3 regions of the Halopseudomonas sp. T1L2 genome follow, and region 2 is predicted to be linked to each of the others. Evidence: predicted binding sites of a transcription regulator. Region 2 holds the regulator's gene; each other region holds the start of a gene.

Region 1 (5,932 bases), 330 kb from region 2:
GATACCGCGTCTGCTTCCAGATCGTGCGCTCGAATCAGGCGGTTGCCAATGAATCCGGCGACTTTGGCGGTTTGGCTATCAACCCGGCTGCTGCCGGCGACAATGACGATGTGATGCATGGCGGGCCTCTATTACAAAGTTGGAGGGTTACTGTACCCGATATGACTGCCGGGCCGCCTTTGGTCAGTGCTTTTTGACAGCGTCGGGGCAGTGGGGCAGAGTACGCGACCTTTGGGGCGCCTGCCTTCTGGCGTCGGTATGTGGTGGCCGTAAAGGGCGGCAGAAAAAACATGGGGAGTGTGCAATGAACGCAGTGGTAGCGGCTGTTGCCGTGATGCTGATACTGAGCCTGTGCCGGGTGCACGTGGTAGTCGCGCTGATCTTCGGCGCCTTGACCGGTGGCCTGCTGGGTGGGCTTGGTCTGGAAACGACGCTGAGCACCTTCCAATCAGGACTGGGCAAGGGCGCAAATATTGCTCTGAGTTATGCCTTGCTGGGTGCCTTTGCCGTGGCAATCGCCAAGTCGGGTCTGGCGCACGCGCTGGCCGATAAGGGGCTGCGACTGGTAGACAGCCGCCGAGAGGGCAGCGGCACGGTACTCAAGCTGATGCTGTTGCTGGTGCTGTTGGGGGTGGCAATATCGTCACAGAATATCCTGCCTATCCACATTGCCTTTATCCCGTTGCTGGTGCCGCCGTTGCTGTTCGTGATGGCGCGCTTGCAACTGGATCGTCGCGCGGTAGCCTGTGCGCTGACCTTTGGCTTGATTACCCCCTACATGTTCCTGCCGGTCGGTTTTGGCGGCATTTTCCTCAATGACATTCTGCTGGCCAATGTTGCCGAAAGCGGCGTTGTGGTGGACGGTGTCAATGTCATGCATGCCATGGCACTGCCGGCGCTGGGCATGTTGTTCGGTCTGCTGGTGGCGGTCTTTATCAGTTATCGCAAGCCGCGTGCCTACGATGAACAGCGGATCAGCGAGGTAGAGCGTACGGAAAGCCGTTACAACCCGATGTCGCTGCTGGTTGCGCTCGCCGCCGTGGTCGCAGCCTTTGTCATTCAGCTGTGGCTGGATTCGATGATCATGGGCGCGCTCGCCGGCTTCGTGATTTTCTCGGTGTCGGGAGTTGTGCGCTGGCGTGAGGCTGACGGTGTCTTCACCGAAGGCATGAAGATGATGGCCATGATCGGCTTTATCATGATTGCCGCCGCCGGCTTTGCCGAAGTAATGCGGGCTACCGGCGCCATCGGGACACTGGTCGACAGCTCTGCGGCAGTGATTGGCGATAATCGTGCGCTGGCGGCGCTGCTGATGTTGCTGGTCGGGTTGCTGATTACCATGGGTATCGGTTCGTCGTTCTCGACCATTCCGATCATCGCGGCAATCTATGTACCGCTGGCAATGCAGCTGGGCTTCAGCCCGGCGGCGATTGTTGCTCTGGTCGGCACTGCTGCGGCGCTGGGTGATGCCGGTTCCCCCGCGTCTGACTCGACCCTCGGCCCGACTGCGGGTCTGAACGTGGATGGGCAGCACAACCACATCTGGGACACCGTGGTGCCGACCTTTATCCACTACAACCTGCCGCTGATCATTTTCGGCTGGATTGCGGTGATGGTGCTGTAACGCATTGAGGTGCAAAAAAGCCCTGCTCGGGAAACCGGGCAGGGCTTTTTTGTGGTTCTTGGCGGAATGCCAGGGGCAAGAACTGTCGTGCTGTTTCCTGATGCGATATGCGAGGGGGTAGGCGGCGCGCAAGCAGATGTTTGATTTGTTCAGCATGGTGCTGCCACCGAGTCCCCATTTCGCCTTCACGGCGAGCCAAGGGGGGCTGCTTGCCCAGCCCCCTTTGGCGATCCCCCGGGCACCCGGCTACGCGGCCCTGCGGGTTCGCTGCGTTGCTCGGCTTGGCAGGGGCCGGCAGAACTCGTCGCTACGCTCCTCAGACAGGCTGCCGTCCTTTATCCTGCCAATCCTGCGCTACTCGCCCGCGTAAACGGGACGAACCCCGGTGCACACTCGATCATTCGAGTATTCGGTTAACTGCCCTGGAATACGCCCTTGTCGCATTCCCACGGGCTGACTCGATGAATCACAAAAAAGCCCAGCCCGGGAATCCGGGCTGGGCTTTTCGCTGCAGCAGTCCAATCAGATTCTGAAGCGGCGCACCAGCTCATCGATCTGCCGGCCCAGGCTGGCGAGATGTTGACCGGCCTGCGCGGTTTCGCGGGCGCCGTCGGTGGTCTCGCGGGCTAGTTCCGCCGCTTCGGTGACGTTGCGATTGACGTCTTCGACCACGGTTGACTGCTGGGTGGTTGCGCTGGCAATCGAGGCGTTGAGTGCGACCAGTTGCTGCATCGACTGGGCAATCTGTTCGAGTGCCGCGCCGGCTTCGTTCACCTGGTCTACGCTCGCCTGAGAGTGGCGGCTGCTTTCATTGATCACGCCGACGACCGTCTGGGTATTGGTCTGCAGCTTGCTGATCATATTGTGAATTTCTTCGGTCGACTGCTGGGTGCGCTGGGCCAGATTGCGCACTTCATCGGCCACCACGGCAAAGCCACGACCCATCTCGCCGGCGCGTGCCGCCTCAATGGCTGCGTTGAGTGCCAGCAGGTTGGTCTGCTCGGCGATGTTGCGGATCACATCCAGTACCGAGGTGATTTCATGGGCATCGCTGGACAGGGTTTCCATATGCTGGACGGCGGTATTGACGCTGTCGGACAGCAAGCGAATCTCATGGATGGTCTGTTCGACCTGCTGGCGGCCGTTGGCTGCGCCCTGGTTGGCGTTTTCTACCTCCTGGGCGGCGGCGTTGGCGTTTTGGGCTACGTCCTGAACGCCGTAGGTGATTTCGTTGATGGCGGTGGCCATCAGCTCCATGCGTTCTGACTGGCGGCTCATGTCGCGCAGGCTGTTGTTGCTGATCTGGTCCAGCTGCTGGCTGGAGCTGATCAGTTGACGTGCGCTGTCACCCAGTTGGCCAATGATGTCGGCCAGGTTGCGGTTGAAGCGGTTGAAGTAACTGGCGATCTGCGACAGTTCATCGCGGGCGTCGTCGTCCAGGCGGCGGGTCAGGTCGGCCTCGCCACTGGCAATGCCGCGCATGGCGTTGACGATCTTGTCCAGCGGCTGGGAAATGCTCCGGCCGATGACAAACAGCAGCATGAACATGACCAGAATCACCAGGACGCTGACAACCAGTGAATTGATCAGCGCGTCGCGGAATTTGGCCTGCATGGCGTCAACATAGATGCCTGTGCCCACCATGTAGTCCCAGGGCTTGAAATGCTTGAATGCAGCGATCTTCTGTGAACCTTCCTCCTCGCCCGGTTTGGGCCAGGAGTACTGGAAGCTTGCGGTGCCTTCGCTGCGTGCCTTGCGTACCATTTCGGCGATAACATTGACGCCTTCCTGGTTGCGCATGGTTGAGAGGTCGGTGCCGACTGTCTGGGGAGCAAGCGGGTGCATGATCATGATGTTGTTCATGTCATTTACCCAGTAATATTCGTTCCCGTCATAGCGCAGCGCAGCCAGTGCACTAAGGGCTTCCTTGCGGGCCTGCTCACCAGTCAGTTCGCCGTTGAGCTCTTTCTGGTGATAGAAGGCCATGAGATCATGCGCAACCTCGACCAGATGGGTTGCCTTGACGATTTCGCCGTCGCGGATTTCCCGATGCAGGTTGGACAGCGAAAGCCCTTCTGTCATCAGGGTGCTGGCCAGGGCAATAATCATGATCAGCCAAACTCGCTGACTGATTCGAATGTTGCGCAACAGCTTCATGAAACCTCCGCACGCCTTGTGCTTGTGTCTATTATTTTTTAGTGGTGCCGGCAACGAATCCTGTTCGCAGTGGCCTTAAGGTTATCGGTTGAATACGTCAAAACCTGAGCGGTATTTTCCCGTCATCCGTGCTGGCGATTTGACTGCAAGCGAGCCGGGCTTGCAAGGGGTTATCTGTTTTTGTGATCTTTGCTTATAAGGTGCGCGGTGTCGCACGCTCTGTTTCGCCGGCTGCAAGGCTGGTGGTCAACCAAGGTAAGGGTATCTCATGCGGTCAGTAGTGAAAGTGGCAGCGTTATCGGTTGGTCTGTGGTGTGCCATGGCCGGAACGGGTGTGTCGGCGGCGGATGAGCCGGTTCGGTTCGGACCCAGAGTCGTCGGGTGGATCGAGAAGGGCCTCATTCTGCCTGAATACACGGCGGTCAAGATCAAGGTGGATTCCGGCGCACTGACCTCGTCGATGCATGCGGTCAATATCGAGGAGTTCGAGCACATGGGCCGCGAATGGGTCCGCTACGATGTGCCGGTGCGTGATGCAGACACCGACGAGATGGTCACCATGCACTTTGAGCGCCCGGTGTTTCGCCGCATTCTGGTGCGCGGTGCGGGTGGGTCTGATCGCCGGCCGGTGGTCAAGATGTCGATCTGCATGGGCGACCGGGTTTACGAGGAGCAGTTTTCCCTGCGTGACCGGGGTGACATGAACTATCCGGTGCTGATTGGCCGCCGCACCATTGAGCATGTGGGGCTGATCGACGTTTCAAAGACCTTTATGCACAAGCCCAGTTGTTCCGAGGCCGATTACGATCAGGAGCGTCAGCGACAGCACGATCGTGAGGAGAAGGGGGCGGGTAACGAGCCGATGACTCCGGCTGGGGAAGTAGACGCCTGAACAAATCGGCCGCCCTTGGGCGGCCGATTTGCTTTACCACATCAGATCGTCGGGGATTTCGTATCCTGCGTACGGATCGTCCTCTGCAGGCGTTTCTTTCTTCACTTCTGCAACATGGACAGGCCAGTGGGGGGCGCGCTCGCGGACTTTTTCGGCGATGTCCAGGGGGATCAGCACGAAGCCGCCTGACAGCCGGGTAATGCCCAGGCGACCGCGGCTGAGCAGGCCGAACTGGTCCTCGGTAACGTGGATCTTCTTGATCTTGTTCTTGCTGACGAACTGATAGGGCGTTTCGCCACCGGTGCGATCGACCACGTTCTGTTCGATCATCTGCTTGGCCTGGGCTTCGGCCGCCTTGCGTGCGGCTTCGGCCTGGCGCTGCTGGTTCAGTTCGCGGTCACGTTCGGCCTTTTGTTCGCGGGCTTTTTGCGCAGCGCTGGGGCCAGCGTCACCAGCCGGCTGGGCCTTGGCTTCCTTCTTCTTGGCGCGTTGCGCCTGCTTGAGTTTCTTCTCGTCGACCAGTCCGGCCTTGAGCAGTTGAGCTTGTAGTGAATTGACCATGGTTTGTCAGCGTCGTGTAGATGCGGCGCCGCGGCGGCGCCTGGTTGAAGTCTGGCGTATCAGCGGCATAGTCTACCGCGTTGTTCAGCGCTTTTCTTCCTCGGCTTCCTCAGCCTTGAGCTGCGCTTCGCGGGCCTTGACCTTGGCCAGTGTCTCCGGGCTGACACGGTTGCTGCCGGCGTTGTCGCGCAGCAAAAGCAGGCTGCCGATTATGCTGCCCAACGCCAGCACCATGAAAAGCCATCCATACCAGGGCATGGGATTCTCCTTGGGATAAATACCTGACCCATCATGGGCGCAGCCACTGCGGATAACAAGCCCGGGGTTCAGGCACGCATGGAATGGTTGAGCATCTGCAGGGTGTAGCCAATCAGCTGCTCGGCGGGCATTTGTGGCTGCTCACAGGGGTCTGGCTGGCGTGTCTGCAGGATCACGCCATGCAGCGCACCACGCAGGTAGCAGGCCGTCAACACGGGGTCTGCCACGCGCTCAGGGTGCAGACTGCCGTCGGCGACACCATCGGTGAGTGACTGGATCATGCAGGCCATCGACTGGTCGTAGCAACTGGCCAACTCCTGCAGCTGCTCATCGCTGTCGACCAGATGAGAAAAGGTGCTGGCATCGGTCAGCAGGTCGAAGTAGTCCGGCGCCTCAACGCTGAACTGGTAATAACTCCAGCCGATACGCTGCAACTGCTC
Region 2 (5,932 bases):
CGCAGACATGCGCCAGGCGATGAAGCTGGTTCGCGATGAGCTGGGCGCTGATGCGTCGATCATCGCCAATCGCCGGGTGGCCGGTGGCGTTGAGCTGACCGCTGCGCTGGACTACGAGGCGCCCCGTCTGACGGCACCGACACCGGGTCTGGATGCTGAATTGAAAAAGACCCAGGAGCGCATCGTTGCCGCGCGCGCCGAGCTGGAGGTGGGCGAGATGGCCTCCCACGATCAGCCGCTGGTCAATCGTCAGCTGTTTGGTGACAGCATGCGCCACGCGGCTCGCCAGGGTTCTGTGGAGGCCCGTGATCTGCTGGATCGGCTGATTCAGGAGCCGGTTGAGCCGGCGGCGCCGGCTGCAGCCAGCCGGCCTGCTGCGGAGCGCTCGCCGGCGGCAGCGGCCGTTGAAGATGCCAGCCTCAGCGCCATGCGCGCCGAACTGGCCGGGCTGCGGGAAATGCTGGAGTCTCAGCTGGGGGGGCTGGCCTGGGGGCAGCTCAATCAGCACAAGCCGAAACAGGCCGGTCTCTGGCGCCGTCTGACCCAGATGGGCTTGCCGGCCGAGGTCAGTCAGGATCTGCTGCGTCAGGTTTCTGACGTGAGTGATCCGCGTCAGGCCTGGCGCATGCTGCTGGCCTATCTGGCGCATCGTGTGCCGGTGCTGCGCGAAGAGCCGCTCGATGCCGGTGGCGTGATCGCGCTGGTCGGCCCCACCGGTGCCGGCAAAACGACTACGCTGGGCAAGCTCGCTGCGCGTTACGTGCTCAAGCACGGCAGTCAGCACGTTGCTCTGGTCACCATGGACACCTATCGTATCGGCGCACACGAACAGTTGCGCACCCTGGGCCGTATTCTCAATGTGCCGGTCAAGGTGGTGGACGAGCAGCAGGATCTCAATGACGTGCTGGCCGATTTCGCCGGCAAGCGCCTGGTTCTGATTGATACTGCCGGCCTGCAGGCCAACGATCCCTACCTGCGCGGCCAGCTCGACACCCTGGCCAGTCAGGGGCGTCGGGTACGCAATCTGCTGGTGCTGCCGGCGACCAGCCAGCACCGGGTGATGAAAGCGGCCTACCATACTTACAAGGCGTGCGGTCTGTCGGGCTGCATTCTGACGAAAGTGGACGAGGCCGCAACGCTCGGTGAATCGCTGGGGCTGGCGATGGAGCAGGGTTTGCCGGTAGCCTATCTGGCAGATGGCCAGCGCATTCCCGACGATATCAGCCGCGCCGTCGGGCATCAGCTGGTGAGTCGTGCAGTTAGTATGGCAGGTAATGATGCGCCGGCAGATCAGACCATGGCCGACGTATTTGCCGGTATGATGAACAGCCAGCGGGCCAGTTAAGCAATTTCACAGGATTAAGGTAATCAGCGCAGATGGGCAGCAAACATCCGGTTCAGGTAATCGCGGTCACCGGGGGCAAGGGTGGCATCGGCAAGACCAACGTGTCGGTGAATCTCAGCCTTGCTCTGGCGGAGATGGGACGGCGCGTTGTGCTGCTCGACGCTGACCTTGGTCTCGCCAACGTTGACGTGCTGCTGGGGCTCAAGCCAAAGGCAACGCTGGCCGACGTGCTGGAGGGCAAGTGCGATCTGCGCGACGTTCTGGTCACCGGCCCCGGCGGTGTTCGTATTGTGCCGGCCGCCTCGGGTGCCGCCAACATGGTGAGCCTCAACCATCAGCAGCATGCCGGCCTGATTCAGGCGTTCAGCGAGATCGGTGACAATATCGACGTGCTGATCGTCGATACGGCGGCCGGCATTGGTGATTCGGTAGTCAGCTTTGTGCGGGCGGCGCAGGAGGTGCTCGTCGTGGTATGTGACGAGCCAACGTCGATTACCGATGCCTACGCCCTGATCAAGCTGCTCAACCGTGATTACGGGATGACCCGATTCCGCGTGCTGGCGAATATGGTCGGCACGCCGCAGGAGGGCCGCATGGTGTTTGCTAAGCTCGCCAAGGTGACGGATCGATTTCTTGACGTTGCACTTCAGTATGTCGGAGCCGTTCCGTTTGATGAGGCGGTGCGCAAGTCAGTGCAAAAGCAGCGCGCGGTGTTTGAAGCCTTTCCGCGCAGCAAGGCCTCGCTGGCAATTCGCGCCATTGCACAAAAAGTTGATGCCTGGCCGCTGCCGGCCAACCCGCGAGGACACCTGGAGTTCTTCGTCGAACGTCTGGTGCAACCGACAGGGTCTGGCCTATGACAGCACAGGCTGGCGGATTGAGCATGTATACACGAGCACAGAGTTCTCGCGGTGAGCAGGATCGACTCGTCGAGCAGTATGCGCCGCTGGTAAAGCGAATTGCCTACCACCTGCTGGGGCGGCTGCCGTCCAGTGTGCAGGTGGAGGATCTAATGCAAGCCGGTATGATCGGGCTGCTGGAAGCCTCCCGCAAATTCGACTTCGGCAAGGGCGCCAGTTTCGAAACCTATGCCGGCATCCGCATTCGCGGTGCGATGCTGGACGAGGTGCGCAAGGGCGACTGGGCGCCACGCTCGGTACACCGCAATACGCGGATGGTCAGTGATGCGATGCGCGCGGTCGAGGCGCGGCTCGGGCGTGACGCCAAGGATCACGAAGTTGCCGCCGAGCTGGAGATGAGCCTGGAAGAGTACTATACGATTCTCAGTGATACCGCCGGCAGCAAGTTGTTCAGCTTTGATGATCTGCTTGAGTCGGGTGCGCCGGCAGATGTGCAGGGCGGCGAGGAACCGGCGTCCGGGCTGCAGGATGAGCGTTTCAGAGCGGCTTTGATCGAGGCAATCGACACGTTGCCCGAGCGCGAGCGACTGCTGCTGTCGCTTTATTATGATGAGGAGCTTAACCTCAAGGAGATCGGCGCCGTGCTGGGTGTCAGTGAATCCAGGGTCAGTCAGTTGCACAGTCAATGTGCTGCTAGGTTGCGCTCGAAGCTGATGAGCTGGCGAAATGATTGATTTTGTCGTCAACATCCGGACAATGCTCGGATTGCTCGACAGGTAGTGGCTTCGGGCCGGACGTCCAGGTGGCGTTTTCGAGGGTGCATCCGATCAGCCTGCTGGCTTCCAGCTGATTGATCAGAGCTTCTTTTATGGCTTGATTGGTTATTTGCGATGGGTTTTTGGGGTGCAGGCCTGCACATTCCCTGGTTTGTACGGAGGTCGACTTGGACAAGAATATGAAAATTCTCATCGTTGATGATTTTTCGACGATGAGGCGCATCATCAAGAACCTGTTGCGCGACCTTGGGTTTACCAACACAGCCGAAGCCGATGACGGCAACACCGCGTTGCCGATGCTGCAGAGCGGCAGTTTCGATTTTCTGGTGACTGACTGGAACATGCCCGGCATGAGCGGCATTGACCTGTTACGCGCTGTGCGGGCCGACGAGCGGCTCAAGCACCTGCCGGTGCTGATGGTAACGGCCGAGGCCAAGCGAGATCAGATCATTGAAGCCGCGCAGGCGGGCGTCAATGGCTATGTGGTCAAGCCGTTTACGGCTCAGGCCTTGAAAGAAAAGATCGAAAAAATCTTTGAGCGAGTTCAGGCTAAATAATAATCAACCGGGGTACAGGTTATGGCTTTGAGTAAGGATCCCGGCCAGGCGACCGCTCAGGAATTCGAGCATTCGCTGAAGGACAATGCGCACCAGCTGGTTGGTCACCTTGAGAGCGGCAACTTCGGTGAAGCGTTGCTGGTCATTCATGCCATCAATCAGGCACGCGACCGTGGTCTTTATCACGAAGTGGGGCAGCTCACCCGCGCGTTGCACAATGCCATCGTCAATTTTCAGATCGACACGACCCACGCGCTGGGTGGTGACAACGATACTTCCAAGATATCCGATGCCTCTGACCGGCTGGACTATGTGGTTCAGCTGACCGACAAGGCGGCCAACCGGACCATGGATCTGGTCGAGGCCAGCGTCCCCAAGGTCGCTGATCTGGGGCAGCAGGCGAACGCCCTCAAGGCAGACTGGCAGCGGCTGCAGCGCCGGGAGATGGCGGCGGACGAGTTTCGCGACCTCTACCGCCGGGTAGGCGAGTTCCTTGAGCAGACCGAATCGACCAGCAAGGATCTGTCCACCAATCTGAACGATATTCTGCTGGCTCAGGACTATCAGGATCTGACCGGCCAGGTGATCAAGCGTGTGACTACGCTTGTGCATGATGTCGAAGAGAGCCTGGTCAACCTGGTCCGAATGGCGGGACAGGTCGACCGCATTACCGGCATCAATCATGGTGAATCTCCCGGGGACGGAAAAAAATCCTCCTCCAGGGGTGAAGGTCCGCAAATTCATGCCGATAAAAGGGAAGACGTTGTTTCCGGTCAGGATGAGGTTGATGACCTCCTTTCCAGCCTGGGATTCTGATGTCAGCTGTAACTGCCGCACGCTGAGCGCGCGGCCGGTCTGACTGCTCAAGGTCGCTGCCTGGCAGCAACGTTGAGTGACTGCGCAGCGCCGAGATGGAAATTCAAGGCGGCATTGCGTGGCCTTCCGATAACACGCCCGAGGGGAGTGGGTGCATGAGTTTCGATGCGGATGAAGAGATTCTCCAGGACTTTCTGGTCGAGGCCGGCGAGATTCTCGAGCAGTTGTCCGAACAGTTGGTCGAGCTGGAAAACCGGCCCGACGACATGGATCTGCTTAACGCTATCTTCCGCGGCTTTCACACCGTAAAGGGCGGGGCCGGCTTTCTCCAGCTGGATGCCCTTGTTGCCTGCTGCCATATCGCCGAGAACGTATTCGATATTCTGCGCAAGGGCGAACGTACCGTCACGCCCGAGTTGATGGACGTCGTTCTTCAGGCTCTGGACACGGTCAATGGCATGTTTGCCCAGGTGCGAGAGAGCGAGGAGCCGACTCCTGCTGCGCCTGCTCTGCTGGATGCGTTGGCCGCCCTGGCTCAGCCCGCATCGGCGGATGAGGCAACAAGCGAGCCGCCTGCTGCAGAAGCGCCTGAGCCGGAGCCCGAGGCTGGTCCGGCTGACGCTGCGGCACCTGCCGCTGCCGAGGGTGACATCACCGACGATGAATTCGAGCAGTTGCTTGACGCCCTGCATGGTGATGGCAGTGCGGCTGCCGCAGCCTCTGTTGCTGCTGCCCAGACAGCGTCCACCGCTGGCGCCGATGAGATCTCCGATGATGAATTTGAGGCCCTGCTGGATGAACTGCATGGCCCGGGCAAGGCGCCGGCAGCTGCGACAGGCAAGCCGGCAGCCGCTGAATCGTCCAAGCCGGCGTCTGACGGTGACGACATTACCGACGATGAATTTGAGGCGCTGCTTGACCAGTTGCACGGCAAGGGTGCTGCGCCGGGTGTCAAGGAAGCACCTGCTGCTGCACCGGAGACGTCGGCTGCCGACAGTTCCGATGACCATATCACTGACGACGAATTCGAAGCGCTGCTTGATCAGCTCCACGGCAAGGGTGCTGCCCCCGGTATTGCTGACGCCAAGGCCGACCAGTCCGAGGCTGCCAAGCCCGCTGCACAACCTGCTGCCAGCAAGCCGGTAACGCCCGCTGCGCCCAAGGCTGCAGCGAAGCCGGCGGCCAAGGCCGCAGCACCCGCACCCGCACCGGCCAAGTCGGCTGCGCCCGCCGAGGCGCCAGCGGCTGACACCACAGTGCGCGTCGATACCGCCCGGCTGGATGAAATCATGAACATGGTCGGTGAGCTGGTGCTGGTGCGTAACCGCCTGGTGCGTCTGGGTCTGGCCAGCGGTGATGAAGAGCTGGGCAAGGCCGTTGGCAACCTGGATGTGGTCACGGCCGACCTGCAGATGTCGGTCATGAAAACGCGCATGCAGCCGATCAAGAAGGTCTTCGGCCGGTTCCCCCGGGTTGTTCGCGATTTGGCGCGCAACCTCAAGAAGGAAATCAATCTTGAGCTGATTGGTGAAGAGACCGATCTGGACAAGAACCTGGTTGAGGCGCTGGCCGATCCGC
Region 3 (5,932 bases), 410 kb from region 2:
AGCTTGATCCGCAGGAGGTGATCGATGCCATTGAGCCGCATACCTACGCGATCATTCTCAACTCGCCGAGTAACCCGACCGGCACGCTGTATCCGCGCGAGACGCTGGAGGCGATTCTGGAAGAGGCGGCCTACCGTGGTATCCATGTCATCAGCGATGAGGTGTACGACCACCTGATCTATGACGGGCGAGAATACCCGTCGGTGCTGTCGTGCTGCAGCGATCTGGATCACGTGATGGTAGTCAGCAGTTTTTCCAAGACCTACAGCATGGCCGGTATGCGCATCGGCTGGCTGATCGGCAGCCAGGCGGCAATCAAGAAGTTGCGGCGCTATCACATGTTCACCACCACGGTCGCCAATACCCCGTTCCAGTGGGCCGGGGTGGCTGCGCTGCGCAGCGGCGGTGCCTTCATCGAGCAGATGCTCAGCGAGTACACCCGCCGTCGCGACCGGCTGGTCGAGCTGGTGGAACAGACGCCGCACCTGACCGGCTACAAGCCCGAGGGCGCGTTTTATCTGTTTCCGTCGCTGCCGGAAGGGGTCAACGGCACCAACGTGGCGTTGCGGTTGCTGAAGGAAACCGGGGTCTGCACCATTCCCGGCGAGACCTTCGGAAACAGCTGCAGCAATGCCTTGCGGCTGAGCTATTCCACCTCGCTGGAGCGGATCGAGCAGGCATTCGAGCGGATTATTCCGTGGATGGAGAAGCAGGATTTTGATTAGAGATGGGGCCTTTATGGTTGGCAGTTCCCCAGCGCTTGCGCGCTGACCCTTTTGGCGTCTCTTGATCGCTTAATGCGCTGATATTGAGTCAGCCTTTCGCCTTCACGGCGAGCCAAGGGGGGCCGCTTGCCCGGCCCCCCTTGGCGATCCCCCCGGGCACCCGACTACGCGGCCCTTCGGGTTCGCTGCGTTGCTCGGCCTGGCGGGGAGCGGCAGAACTCGTCGCGTTGCTCCTCAGACATGCTGCCGCTCTTTTTCCCGTCAGCCCTGCGCTACTCGCCCGCGTAAACGGGACTGGATTCTGTGCACACTCCGCCGTTGTTGATCGCTCCCACGCTTCGCGTGGTAGCGCCGACCCGGACGCTCTGCGTCCGGTCACTCAGACGGTACAGCAAGTGCGTCGCGCCGCTCATTACGCCCCGCTAAATCGCGCCGCGCGCACGCAGCTCGGCAATTTGCTGTTCGCTGTATCCGAGCGTGCCAAGGATGGCATCGGTATGCTCACCCAGCGCCGGCCCGGTCCATTCGGCGCTGCCGGGTGTTTCGGACAGTTTGGGCACGATGCCAGGCATCTTGAACGGTTTGCCGTCGGGCAGGGTGGCGTTGAGGAACATTTCGCGGGCCAGGTACTGCGGGTCGGTGAACATGTCGGCGGCTGAATAGATCTTGCTGGCGGGGACTTCGGCCTGTTCCAGCACCTGCAATACCTGCTCCTGTGGCAGGCTGGCGGCCCAGCGGTCAATCAGCGTGTACAGCTCGTCGCGTCTGGCGTCACGGCCGGCATTGTCGGCCAGGGTCGGGTCGGCGGCCAGATCATCACGGCCAATGGCGCGCATGAAACGCTGGAAGATGGCATCGCCGTTGGCGCCGATCTGTACTGCCTTGCCGTCGCTGCAGGTGTGGATGGAGGAGGGGGTGATGCCGGGCATGATGTTGCCGGTGCGCTCGCGCACGAAGCCCATTACATCGAATTCGGGCACCATGCTTTCCATCATCGCGAAGACGGCTTCGTAGAGCGCGACGTCGACAATCTGGCCCTTGCCTTGATTGACCTCCCGGTGCCGCAACGCCATCAGCGCGCCAATCACGCCCCAGAGCGCGGCGATGGAGTCACCGATGGAAATGCCGGTACGCACCGGCGGACGGTCCTCGAAACCGGTGATATAGCGCAGCCCGCCCATGGATTCGCCAACGGCGCCAAATCCGGGCTGGTCCTTTTGCGGGCCGGTCTGACCAAAGCCGGACAGCCGCACCATCACCAGCCCCGGGTTGAGTGCATGCAGGGTATCCCAGCCCAGCCCGAGCTTTTCCAGCGTGCCTGGGCGAAAGTTCTCGATCAGGATGTCGGCATCGCCGAGCAGCTGTTTGAGCACATCGATGGCGTCGGGATCTTTCAGGTTGAGGGTCAGCGATTGCTTGTTGCGGGCCTGCACAAACCACCACAGTGAGGTGCCCTCGTAGAGCTTGCGCCACTTGCGCAATGGATCGCCGCCATTGGGTGACTCGACCTTGATGACCTCGGCGCCGAACTCGGCGCAGATGCGAGCGGCGAAAGGGCCGGCGATCAGGGTGCCGAGTTCGATGACCTTGAGGCCGGCGAGGGGTTTGGCGGCGTTCATACGGGCTCCGGATGCGGTGGCTGGGCCGCCAGTGTAGGGCAAAGGCGGCGGCCGCGGAACGCTGCTCAGTGCTTGATCGCCTCTGCAAACTGGCCGATGGCATCGACCACCCGCTGCGCCTCGTCGCGGATCTCCAGCATCACCTCGCCGGCCCGGTTGGCCAGCACCACGCCCTGTTCCGACTTGCTGCGGCTGCCGGCCATGCCGTCGACCGCGCGATGGGCCAGCTCCATGTTCTGCTGCACCACCTCGTTGATCTCCAGGGTGGCCTGGGCGGTGCGCGCGGCGAGGTTGCGCACTTCGTCGGCGACCACGGCGAAACCGCGCCCCTGCTCGCCGGCGCGGGCGGCCTCGATGGCGGCGTTGAGGGCCAGCAGGTTGGTCTGGTCAGCGATGCCGCGAATGACCTGAACGATGCTGTTGATGCGCTCGGACTGACTGTTCAGCGCATTGATTTGTTCGGACACATTGTCCAGATCGCCAGCGATAGAGCGCACTACATCGATCGCTTCCTGCACGGTTGCCGCGCCGTCGCGCGCACTGCCATCGGTTTCAGCGGCGATCTCGAAGGCGAGTTTGGCCGCGGCGGATTCGGCATCGCGGCGTTCGATCTGGGCGGTGATGTCACTGGCGAACTTGACGAAGCCATAGAGCCTGCCGCTGGCGTCGTAGAGCGGGTTGTAGGTGGCGCGCAACCAGATGATCTGGCCGCTGCGGGTTATGCGCTGGAAGATGTCCGAGAGAAACTCACCCCGGTTCAGGCGCTGCCAGGCCTGCTCGTACTGTCTGCTGCTGGCGACTTCGGGGCTGCAGAACATCCGGTGGTGCTTGCCCTTGATCTCGTCCAGGCGGTACCCCATGGTGCGCAGGAAGTTGTCATTGGCGGTGACGATCTCGCCGTCCCGGGTGAATTCAATCACCGCCATTGACCGATTGATGGCATTCAGCAGACTCTGGTGTTGCTGTTCGGCCTGTACTTCCCGGGTGATATCAAAGGCCAGTTTCACTACCTTCGATACCCGCCCGTTAGCGCCAATGACCGGGATGTAGCTCGCCTCCAGCCAAACCTGTTTGCCGTCTTTGGCTATGCGATCAAAACGGTCACTGAAACTCTCGCCGCTGGCCAGACGCTGCCAGAAGCGGCGGTATTCGTTACTGTTGACCAGTTCCGGTGCGCAGAACAGGCTGTGCCTGCGGCCACGCACTTCCTCAAGCTGATAGCCGACAACGTTCAGGAACGCAGTGTTGGCATCGAGAATCTCGCCCTCTGGGGTGAATTCGATCCAGGCGATGTTCTTGCGGATTGCATTGAGGATGTGCGACTGGGTTGCGAGCAGTTGCTGACTTCGTTGAAGCTCTGCTTTGAGACGTGCTCCGAACATGACAACCTCTTGGTGGCGCGGATAGATGAGCGTGCTTGCAGGGTATAACTGAATCGGCCGACATGCGTCGGACTTGAACCAATACTCCGGCGTCAGGCCGTTTTTTTTACGCGCCTCAGGCCTGTGCTCGGGGCTGTGCATCAAATTGATCAGGAGGATGAATTGGCTAGCAGTCTGCTTGTGTTACTGGATGATATTGCAACAGTACTGGACGACGTCTCGGTCATGACCAAGGTTGCCGCCAAGAAGACGGCGGGCGTGCTGGGTGACGATCTGGCGCTTAACGCTCAGCAGGTTGCCGGTGTGCGGGCCGAACGGGAGTTGCCGGTGGTGTGGGCCGTAGCCAGGGGCTCGTTTCGCAATAAGCTGATTCTGGTGCCGGCGGCGCTGCTGATCAGCGCCATTGCCCCCTGGGCTATCACGCCGCTGTTGATGCTGGGCGGGGCATTTCTCTGTTACGAGGGCGCAGAAAAGCTGGCACACCGGTTTCTGCATGACACCGAGGCCGAGCACCGGCAGACGCTGCAGGACGAGCAGGTGGATCTGGTTGAACGGGAAAAAGCCAAGATTGCTGGCGCGGTGCGCACCGACTTTATCCTCTCCGCCGAGATTATCGCCATCACGTTGGGTACGGTAGCCGACGCCGATTTCGTCAAACAGTTGGTTGTGCTGGCGGGAATTGCCGTGGTGATGACCATCGGCGTCTACGGGCTGGTTGCCGGTATTGTCAAACTGGATGACGGCGGGCTGGCGCTGACCCGCAAGGACAGTCCGTTGCTGCAGCGACTCGGGCAGGGCGTCCTCGATATGGCACCCTGGCTGATGAAAACGTTATCGGTCGTGGGGACGGCTGCGATGTTTATGGTCGGCGGGGGTATCCTGACGCACGGCCTGTCGGTAGTGCATCACTGGATCGAGGACAGCGCCGAGCGGGCGGCGGACCTGCCCTATATCGGCACCGTGCTGGATGGTCTGCTGCCAACCCTGCTCAATGCCGGTTTCGGGGTGGCCGCCGGTGCCCTGCTGGTGGGAGTGATTACGCTGGCTGGCCGTCTTCGGCGCTGAATCTGGTATCAGGGCGTCAGGGTGTGGGCGTGGGTATTGAGATCCTCGCCCAGCCGGTACTGGTTGTTGCCGCTGCGCTTGGCGCTGTACATGGCCAGGTCGGCGGCATGGATCAGCTTGTCCAGGGTGGCGGCATGATCGGGGAACAGGGCAACGCCCAGACTGGCACCAATACGGTAGTCGCGGCCCTGCAGGGTGATCACCGGCGCGAGACTGGCAAACAGTTTCTCGCTGATCTGGTGGGCCTCGTCAGTTACCCGGCTGCTGCGCGATAGCCCCTCGAGCAGGACGACAAACTCGTCCCCGCCCAGTCTGGCGACCATGTCAGAGCTGCGCACTGCGCTGCGCAGACGCTGGGCAACCGCCAGTAACACCTCGTCGCCACTGGCGTGGCCGAGCTGGTCGTTGATTGCCTTGAACTGGTTCAGGTCGATAAACACCAGAGCCAGACGCGTTTGCCGGGCTCTGGCCCTGGTCAGGGCTTCAAACAGTCGCTGCTCCAGCATCAGCCGGTTGGGCAGGCCGGTCAGCGGGTCCTGGTGGGCGCGCTGTTCCAGTTCCCGAACCGAGCGCTTTTCTTCGGTGATATCGCGTACGACACCCATCATCTTGACCGGCTGCCCGTGTTCGTTCTTGACCACGTTGCCGGTTTCCCGAACCCAGTGCACGCTGCCATCCGGCCAGATGACCCGGTACTCCTCGTCGTGGTTTTCGCCGGTGTCGATACAGCGCTGTTCGCCGGCCTTGACCCGCTCGCGGTCCTCCGGGTGCACGCTGTCGCAGAACAGGCTGTAGGAAGGCGTCACTTCGCCCGGTTGATAGCCAAACATGCCGTAGATGGCTTCCGACCAGTACAGTCGATCGGTACCGATATCCCAATCCCAGGTGCCGATGCGGGCGAAGTACTGGCTGCGCTTGAAGCGCTCCATGGCCTCGCTGCCGGCTTGCTGCTCTGCCGTCGGGTGCAGCAGCAGTATCCGCTGGCGACCGATATCGGGCAGCCGGGTCAAGTCCTGCTGAGTTTGCTGGTCGCCTCTGCGCAGCAGTGTCTCCATGCGCTGCATCGGCGCCGGCAGCGTATCCAGCATCGGTAGCCAGCGGGTTATCGGTTGGCCGGTCGGGTCGGTTTTCTCAGCGGGGT

What was found. Region 2 encodes FliA, which starts transcription of late flagellar genes. Its sites were predicted from a motif close to CTAAAGTTTNNNNNNNNNNNGCCGNTAA; they were not measured.
Region 1: ACZ5WQ_RS06515 (methyl-accepting chemotaxis protein) is a predicted target of FliA. The motif match lies at 3,863-3,890, and genes of this name have one in related genera.
Region 3: ACZ5WQ_RS09970 (methyl-accepting chemotaxis protein) is a predicted target of FliA. The motif match lies at 3,777-3,804, and genes of this name have one in related genera.

Annotation. Positions count from the first base shown of each region.
Region 1 is NZ_AP040865.1:1,389,474-1,395,405, reverse strand. It holds gene ACZ5WQ_RS06525 (NADPH-dependent FMN reductase) at 1-119, opposite strand, end outside; gene ACZ5WQ_RS06520 (Na+/H+ antiporter family protein) at 305-1,624, shown strand; gene ACZ5WQ_RS06515 (methyl-accepting chemotaxis protein) at 2,147-3,781, opposite strand; gene rloA3 (retropepsin-like aspartic peptidase RloA3) at 4,050-4,673, shown strand; gene ACZ5WQ_RS06505 (DUF2058 domain-containing protein) at 4,707-5,234, opposite strand; gene ACZ5WQ_RS06500 (DUF2897 family protein) at 5,319-5,492, opposite strand; gene ACZ5WQ_RS06495 (TetR/AcrR family transcriptional regulator) at 5,561-5,932, opposite strand, start outside.
Region 2 is NZ_AP040865.1:1,715,789-1,721,720, reverse strand. It holds gene flhF (flagellar biosynthesis protein FlhF) at 1-1,345, shown strand, start outside; gene fleN (flagellar synthesis regulator FleN) at 1,378-2,205, shown strand; gene ACZ5WQ_RS07965 (RNA polymerase sigma factor FliA) at 2,202-2,939, shown strand; gene ACZ5WQ_RS07960 (chemotaxis response regulator CheY) at 3,161-3,538, shown strand; gene ACZ5WQ_RS07955 (protein phosphatase CheZ) at 3,560-4,354, shown strand; gene ACZ5WQ_RS07950 (chemotaxis protein CheA) at 4,510-5,932, shown strand, end outside.
Region 3 is NZ_AP040865.1:2,129,835-2,135,766, reverse strand. It holds gene ACZ5WQ_RS09980 (pyridoxal phosphate-dependent aminotransferase) at 1-725, shown strand, start outside; gene ACZ5WQ_RS09975 (CaiB/BaiF CoA transferase family protein) at 1,148-2,344, opposite strand; gene ACZ5WQ_RS09970 (methyl-accepting chemotaxis protein) at 2,410-3,726, opposite strand; gene ACZ5WQ_RS09965 (DUF808 domain-containing protein) at 3,889-4,791, shown strand; gene ACZ5WQ_RS09960 (diguanylate cyclase domain-containing protein) at 4,800-5,932, opposite strand, start outside.